Regions from separate parts of the Cryobacterium sp. TMS1-13-1 genome, predicted to be linked through region 1. Evidence: riboswitches for the same ligand, from Rfam matches in the RefSeq annotation. Region 1 holds a riboswitch; the other holds the start of a gene.

Region 1 (4,207 bases):
AAACGGTCCTGGTTGGTATTGTGCAGGGTCACGGCCCAGAACAGCGGGACTTTCCGATCGTCTTTGAACTCCTGGGTGAAACGCCTACGTGCTGCGGTCATGCTGATCTCTACTTTCAGTAGACCCTCATTTTAAGAGGGCCCACTGTCCGAGATATCCGCAGCAGCTCACGTTGGGATTTAGTGCTCGAATGCTATTCAGACCCGGAAGGAGGTCATCATCGAGTAGACGGCTTAGGTAACGCGTATGACGGTTGTCTCGGCCCGGGCATCATCTGTTATCTGGGGTTAGATCAGATCGGCGTGGTGGGCCGCAGCCACGTTGGGGTGGGCGCGCAAGCGGTAGCGCAGGGCGTTGTCACCGTAGGTCGTCTCGAGAATGGGACTGTTGGTCGGGTCGGCAGAGAGCCCGCGGGCCTCGCGAGACAGGCTCTCGTCGAGCTGCAGCCGCGGCATCACGGTGTCGAGTGCAGGGTTGAAGAAGAACGGCACGGAGATGCGGTCGGACCCGTCTTCAGGGGAGAAAACGCGGTGCAGGGTCGCCTTGAGGTAGCCATCCGTTGCCAGCTCGAGCATTTCGCCGATGTTCACGACGAAGGCGCCGTCGAGCGGGGGAGCGTCGATCCACTCGCCATCGTGCTCGACTTGCAGGCCGTCTTTGCCTGGTTCGACAAGCAGCAGCGTGAGAACTCCACCGTCGCGGTGCTCGCCCACACCCTGAGCACGTACCGGCTGGCCGGGATAGCGCACGATCTTGGTCAAGAGGAACGGGTTCTCGGCGAAAGCGGCGTCGAAGACGCTCTCGGGGCTGCCGAGGGCGAGTGCCCAGGCGCGCAGCAGGCGAAGCGCGATGCGGCTCAGCTCCTCATTCCAGCGCAGGGCGACGGTCTTCAGCTCGGGCAAGGACTCCGGCCAGAGGTTCGGGCCCTCGAGGCGCCAATAGTCTGGAGTTCCGACGGCGAGGGGCACGGGCTCGCGGTCTACTCCGATATCGATTTGCTCACGCCAGTCAACGGCGTTGGCGGTGAGCTCCCCGCCAACGCGGGTATAACCGCGAAACTGGGGACTGTGGATGTTTTCCAGCTTGAGTTTCTGGTCGGCCGGCAGATCAAAGAATTTGCGGGAGACGGCGAGGAGCTCTTTCGTCAGCTGCGGGTCGACGCCGTGGCCGGTCAGGTAGAAGAACCCGACCTCGTGGGTGACGCGCAGCAGTTCGGCGCGGAATACCGCAGCTTCGGCTTCGCCAGCGTCGAGTTGAGAGAAATCGAGGATCGGCAGTGAGAACACCATGGTCCAAGTCTGGCACCGAGCAGGCCACGCCGCGAATCGTAACGCCTCCGAAGCCTTAAACAGGGTTATAAGTGTCGGCTGACATTCGCCTGGATGTGCGGGGTCTAGCACCTCTAAGTTCTGCGTGCCATATTTTCATCCAAGTTATTTCTCAGGAAGGCTATCCGGAAACTCTGGGTCACGCCATATTTGGGCTTGCGCGTGATTGGAGTCTTCGCGTTGCGAAACTTTTGGCGCTGCGCTGCTGCGTCACCGGCGTCCACGTGTCGGTCGTGTGCACTGGCGGATGTTCGAGCAGAAGTCGTCTCGGTACGGTCGCCCGAGACGACGATGGCGTGCAGGTACGCCTCGTCCAGGGCCGTTAAACGTGGAGTTGCGCTGAGCCTCGTGACGACAAAGTCGACCAGCGGGGAGTTGATGAGTTCAGGTTCGGGATGGAAATTCGCCGGTACCAGGCGGTTGCGTATACTCGTTTCCAGCGACACGGGGTGCCGACTGTATGACGGTCGGCTGAGATGACACCCGTTGAACCTGATCTAGTTCGAACTAGCGAAGGGATGTCACGGAGAATTACGTGCACCGCATTGGTGCCGGATCTCGTCCTTTCGCCTTACCCAAGGTGAAGAAAATCATGCAAATAGCAGAACAGATTGTCCTGGTCACTGGCGGTGCACGCGGCTTGGGCACAAGCATCGTGCACGCTTTTGCGACTCAGGGCGCCCGGGTGGTCATTAACTATCGCCACAGCGCCGCAGCGGCGGAAACCCTGGCCGCCGTCTATGGGCCTGAACACGCTTTTGCCGTACAGGCCGACGTCACCGACCCGGCCCAGGTCGCGGCACTACTCACGCAGGCTCAAGCACATTTTGGCTCCGCCGTGACTACGGTGGTCAATAACGCGTTGGCCGATTTCAGTTTCAACGGCGATGCCCGCTCCGGCGCGGCCGATATCAGTTGGGACGAGTTCGAGGCACAGTTCTCCGGCAGCGTCCGTGGCGCCCTGAACACGACCCAGCAGGCGCTGGCAGGCATGCGCGAGGCCGGGTTCGGCCGCATCATCAACATCGGCACCAACCTGTTTCAGAACCCGGTGGTGCCCTACCACGACTACACCGCAGCCAAGGCCGCCCTGCTCTCCCTGACCCGCACCCTTGCCTCAGACCTCGGCCAGCACAACATTGCTGTGAACATGGTCTCCGGCGGGCTACTGCGCACCACGGATGCCAGCGCGGCCACCCCCGAGGACGTGTTCGACTTCATTGCCGCCTCCACCCCACTACGCAGGGTGACCACCCCGGCCGAATTTGCGGACGCGGTACTTTTTTTTGCTTCCCCCTGGTCGCGGTCGGTCACCGGTCAGAACCTGGTGGTCGACGGCGGCCTGGTGATGAACTAGGGCCGCGCCGGTCATGTCGGCCCCGCGCCAGCTCCACTTCAATGCGTTCCTCATGGGTTGTGGCCACCACGGCGCCGCCTGGCGACGGCCGCAGTCGCCCATCGAGCAGTTGGGAGACATCAGTTACTACGAACGGCTCGCCCAAAGCGCCGAACGTGGCCTCTTTGACGCCGTGTTCTTCGCCGACGGGCACGCCGTCAATGATGTGAGCACCGGCCCGCGGTGGTTTCTTGAACCGTTGACGGCGATGGCCTCGATGGCGCGGGCGACGAGCCGGATCGGGCTGGTCAGCACCGTCTCGGCGACCTTTTTTACGCCTTTTCACGCTGCGCGCATGCTTGCATCGTTGGATCACATTAGTAAGGGGCGCATTGGCTGGAACGTGGTCACTTCCATGTTTGACGCCGAAGCCCGCAATTATGGAATGGACGTGCTGCCCTCCCATGACCAGCGCTATAGGCGGGCGGCCGAGTTCATCGAGGTGGCACTGAAATTGTGGGATTCGTGGGAGGACGATGCTCTGGTCCTGAACCGCGGAGGTCTCTATGCTGACCCGGCCCGGGTGCGAGCGATCGGCCACTCCGGCGAACACTTCCGGGTGGACGGCCCACTGACGGTGCCACGCCCGCCGCAAGGTCGACCCGTGCTATTCCAGGCCGGTGCCTCCGGCCCCGGCCGGGACCTGGCGGCCCGTTATGCCGAAGGAATCTATGCCGTCGCCTATGACCTAGCCAGCGCGCAGGAGTATTACCAGGATGTGAAGCGGCGAATTGCCGCGGCCGGACGTGATCCGAAAGCGGTATCGATCATGCCCGGTCTCGTCACCTATGTGGGCTCCACACAGGCGCAGGCGCGAGCGAAGCAGGCGGAGGTCGACGCCCTCCTGCCGACCGAACAGTCGCTCGCGCAGCTGGGAACGTTTGTGCAACAGGATTGCAGCAACTGGGATTTGGATGCGCCGGTGCCGGCGCTGCCGCCGCTGGCCGGCTTCACCGGGCCGCAGGGTCGGTATGCGACGATCCTGCGAATTATTCAGGCTGAGCAGCCCACGGTCAGGCAGTTGCTGGGCCGGCTCGCCGCCGGCGGTGGGCATTGCACCATGGTTGGAACGCCGGAACAGATCGCCGATCAAATCGAGTTGTGGTTTCGTTCCGGTGCCGCGGACGGCTTCAATGTGATGCCGCCGCTGCTGCCGGAATCGTTGGACGAGTTCGTGGACCGCGTGATCCCTGTGCTGCAACAGCGCGGCCTGTTCCGCACCCGCTATACCGCCGATACCTTGCGTGGGCACCTGGGGCTGGAACGCCCCACGGTCGGCGCTGCGGCTGAGGGGTGAAAATAGTCGGCATAGGAAATGAAATTGATGCGTTACCCCCGCGCCAGCACTGCTGCCTCCGCTCAACGGCCGTCGTCGGCGCCGCCAGGCATGCGCCGCGCCATACGGGGCGGGAGCTTCGGCAACTATGTGGACCACATTCGACATCTTCCTGCCCGTCATCGCCCTGACGCCGGCAGCGGCGCA
Region 2 (4,207 bases), on a different contig from region 1:
CTCATGGTGTGAGTTCTCTGATACCCGGTTAGGTGATGATCGGGCCCCAGTGATTCGATGAACGCCGGATACAGCGCCGAGGAGGCGAGCATGAGCTCGAGCAACACCTCTTCTTGGTAGTGCAGTTCGCTCACCGCCGCGAGCATTCCGGCCGCAGCGTACGTTGCGCCGCCGGCGGGGTCCGGATCGATGACGACCACCGTGCGGCCGGAATGCGCAACAGCCCAGGCAATGCCGAGCCCGATAATGCCACCGCCGATCACGGCGACGTCGACCGTGCGGTTCACGACTCGTTCATTCATGGTGCGCACCGTTCCTCTGCGCTGGCACGGACGCACGAACTTGGCCCATAGGGTTGGTCGCATGGACCAGATAAAAGCCCGGCTGTATCTCTGCACCGATGCCCGGAAGGATCGTGGCGATTTCGCTGACTTCGTGGCGGCGGCGTTCGCTGGTGGGGTCGACATTATTCAGCTTCGCGACAAAAATATCGACGCCGCCGAGGAGCTCGAATATCTCGAAATTCTGCGCTCGGTTGCCGACCAGCACGCACGACTCTGGGCCGTCAACGATCGGGCGGATATTGCCAGCCTGGCGGGCGCTCCGGTATTTCATGTAGGCCAGACAGATCTGCCGGTGGCCGCCGCTCGTACCCTGCTTGGCCCGGCCGCGGTGATCGGCCTGTCCACACACAGCACCGAACACGTGGATGCAGCCCTGGCCGCGAACGATCTTAACTATTTTTGCGTCGGCCCAGTCTGGGCCACACCGACAAAACCCGGTCGAGCGGCGGTCGGAACGCAGCTTCTGCGTTACGCGGCCGCCCGCAGTGCAGCCACCGACAGCGAGCTGCCATGGTTTGCCATCGGCGGCATCGACCTCGGCAACATCAACCAGGTCGTCGATGCTGGTGCGACTCGAGTGGTTGTGGTGCGCGCGATCACCGACGCCAACGACCCGACGGATGCCGCGCAGCGACTTCTGGCCAGCCTGCCCGCGCTGGGCTAATACCGCACACGGTACCGAGTTTGGCGTGGTCATCTCAGGCCAACACAGAGTGCCGAGGGGCGTCGAAGAAGTCGAGCTCGAACCGTGACGAGGTGGCAAACGCCTGGCGCATTGCCGAGCGTTGCGCGTCAGAGGCCGTGGCCGCAGCGTCGTCGGTGAGCGCGATGACTTCCCTCGTGGCCGCGGCGAATTCTTCATCGGCATAGGTCTGGAGCCACGCGGCATATGGATGTACTGCTGTCTCGGTGCGCGCCAGAAAGTCGGTGTGCAGCCGCTCACCGACATCCGCATAGAGCCAAAAACAGGGCAACAGCGCCGCCAGAAGCACCGCATAGTTTCCGCCCTCAGCGAGCCCGAGCAAGTGATCCAGGTAGCCAGCCGTTACCGGGCCGGCCTCGGACGACACGTCCCGTTGCCCCAGCCAGTTTCTGTGCAATTCCAACTCAACGTCGCGGCACCGTCGTGCCGAATCGGCCAGAAACCGCTGTGCGTGCATGCTCGGCGCGATCTCACTGGCGCGCGCAAGAACGCGCGAGTAAGTGGCGAGGTAGAGCGCGTCCTGAGCGAGGTAATACGCAAAATCTCGCTCGGCCAGAACCCCAGTACCGAGATCCGTAATGAACGGCAGATCGAAGATCTGCGTGCGAATCAGCTCGACATCGCGCCACAGTGTCGCACTGAACTTCACCGAATCAGCTGGTGTGGCCGACTCGGCCGACTCGGCCGACTCGGCCGACGCGCCTGCGAACAGCCGATGAAAGTGATGGATCGGGCCATGGCCCTGACCGACCTCGAGGTCGTCGGCATGGGTCAGGGCATCCTGAAGCCAGTCTTTGACCTCGGCCAGAGACGCAGCCCAGTCCCCGGTTCGCGCCTGTACCGTGGCCATTGCCGAGGAGAGCGAGCATCCGGTGCCGTGGGTATTCTTGGTGGCGATGCGCGGCGAAGCAAACTCGACAACGCTCTGTGCCAGCAGCCCGTGGGTGTTGACCAGGGCATCAGGGCAGATGGTTTCGTCGAAATGACCCCCCTTCACCAACACGGTTACTCCGGTGCGGGCTGATAGTCGTTTGCCCTGCTCGATGGCCGCAGCCCAGTTTGCCGCTGTGGGTTCTGCGAGCAGAACGGCCAGCTCGGGAACGTTGGGTGTGACGAGATCGGCGAGGGGGATCAGATCACGCAGCGCCTGCTCGGCTTGGGGTTCGAGCAGCCGGTGACCACTCGTTGCCACCATCACCGGGTCGAGCACGACGAGCGGAGGACGGTGGGCATTGAGCCAGGAACGCACCTCGTGAATCACGTCGATTTCGGCGAGCATGCCGATCTTCACGGCATCGATAGTCACGTCATCGCTCACGGCGTTCAATTGCTGGCGCAGAAACGCGACCGGCGGGGTGTGCACCGAGCGCACCCCGCGTGTGTTCTGCGCGACCAGAGCTGTTACTACTGCCATGCCGTACCCGCCGTTGGCCGCGATGCTTTTCAAATCGGCGTGGATGCCGGCACCGCCGGTCGGGTCGGTGCCGGCGATACTGAGAATCCGCGGCGTGATGCGCGGCGTGATATTCGTGGTCTGATCAGTCATCCGTGACATTCCTTCGCTAGTGCTAACTAGACAGGTTCAACGGGTATTCATCTCAGCTCGCGCATTGTGCGGAGCACCCCGTGTCACTCAGCAGCCTATACGCCAACAAACATCACTCAGTTACCGATGGCAGAATCGTGGGCGTTCAGGACACGCCCCGAGCTCACAGGTCGGCGAGCAGGCTCACCGGGTTTTCAATGCAGCCGGCCACATAGGTGAGAAACCCGGCGGCGGTTCCGCCGTCGCAGACCCGATGGTCGAACACCATGGAGAGTTCTACGACGGTGCGAACCGCGAGTGCGTGTTCGACCACCCACGGCCGCTCGATCATGCGCCCAATGCCGAGAATGGCCGCTTCGGGATGGTTGATGATCGCGGCCGAACCGTCGACGCCGAGCGATCCGAAGTTGTTGAGGGTGAAGGTTCCCCCGGTCAGCGCGCTCGGCGAGAAGGTGCCGTCGGGCGACTGTGCGACCAGCGCGGCGAGGGCATCGCGCAGTTGCCGCGTACTCATCGCGTGGGCACGGTGGATGACGGGAACCATCAGCCCGCGTGAGGTCTGCGCCGCGATGCCGAGGTTGATGGCTCCGTGCTGCAAAATCTCCTGACTCGCGGTGTCGACCGAGGAATTGAGCACGGGATAGAGCCGCAGCCCGGCCACCACGAAGCGCGCGATGAGTGCCGTCACGCTGAACCGCTCACCCGTCGCCGCGAGCAGCTGGTCCCGCGCGGCGAACAGGGCGGTCGCGTCGACGTCGAGCCAGATCGTCGCCTCGGGAATCTCCCGACGCGACGTGGTCAGCCGCTGCGACACGACCTTGCGCAGGCCGGTGATGGGAATGCGAATATCCGCACTCGCCGCGTCGACAGCGCTGGGCGGCGTCGCAATGTCGACATCGATTGCCACATCGATTGCCACATCGACAGCCACGGCCGGAGCGGTGAGCGCGCGAATGTGTTCCTCCACGTCGCTGCGCAGCACCAGACCGTCGTGCCCACTGCCGGCCAGCGTGCTCGCGTCGAAACCGTTCTCGCGCGCCAGCCGGCGCACGATCGGAGACACGACGGGGGAGCGGCGGATCGGGTCGACCGTGCTGGACGACTTGATGGCCGGAGAAACGGATGCCGCCACATCGGCGGGGCGCTCGGCCAGCGCAACGGCGACGGGCGACGTCGATGCAGCCGATGCCGGGGCATCCGCTGCCCGCGGGGTGCCGAACCGCCCGGCGGCCACCTTGCGCGCCGGCCGGGTGCTTTCGGTCGTGCCGTAGCCAACCAGAACGGCTCCGGAGCCTTCGACCGCCGTGACGGTCGCCGCGGCGACCGGAACGCCGACAACACCGGCTGAAGCGTCATCAGTCGAGTCGGTCACGGTCAGCAGCACCTGCCCGGCATGAATGACCTGGCCGGGCTCGCCGAACAGGCTTGCCACGACGCCGCCGTAGGGCGACGGCAGCTCCACGATCGACTTGGACGATTCAACCTCGACCACGGCCTGGTCGATGGCGATCGTATCGCCGGGAGCGACCAGCCAGGCCACGATCTCGGCCTCGGTCAGTCCTTCACCGAGGTCGGGCAGCAGAAACTCGCGGCTCATCAGGACCACTCCCAGGT

The links. A riboswitch is a leader RNA that binds a small molecule or an ion and turns the genes downstream of it on or off. The one in region 1 is predicted to bind thiamine pyrophosphate.
Region 2: linked by a shared signal. The riboswitch ahead of E3T31_RS10105 (bifunctional hydroxymethylpyrimidine kinase/phosphomethylpyrimidine kinase) and the one ahead of E3T31_RS02295 (3-oxoacyl-ACP reductase) in region 1 are both predicted to bind thiamine pyrophosphate.

The regions. Positions count from the first base shown of each region.
Region 1 covers NZ_SOGX01000004.1:104,428-108,634, forward strand. Annotated here, with positions in the region: gene E3T31_RS02280 (hypothetical protein) at 1-101, opposite strand, end outside; gene E3T31_RS02285 (isopenicillin N synthase family oxygenase) at 288-1,289, opposite strand; gene E3T31_RS02290 (hypothetical protein) at 1,403-1,774, opposite strand; TPP riboswitch at 1,764-1,864, shown strand; gene E3T31_RS02295 (3-oxoacyl-ACP reductase) at 1,921-2,685, shown strand; gene E3T31_RS02300 (LLM class flavin-dependent oxidoreductase) at 2,699-4,021, shown strand; partial or broken gene E3T31_RS02305 (MFS transporter) at 4,149-4,207, shown strand, end outside.
Region 2 covers NZ_SOGX01000010.1:164,289-168,495, forward strand. Annotated here, with positions in the region: gene thiO (glycine oxidase ThiO) at 1-302, opposite strand, end outside; gene thiE (thiamine phosphate synthase) at 364-1,008, shown strand; gene E3T31_RS10105 (bifunctional hydroxymethylpyrimidine kinase/phosphomethylpyrimidine kinase) at 1,043-2,602, opposite strand; TPP riboswitch at 2,585-2,684, opposite strand; gene E3T31_RS10110 (dihydrolipoamide acetyltransferase family protein) at 2,757-4,190, opposite strand; gene E3T31_RS10115 (alpha-ketoacid dehydrogenase subunit beta) at 4,190-4,207, opposite strand, start outside.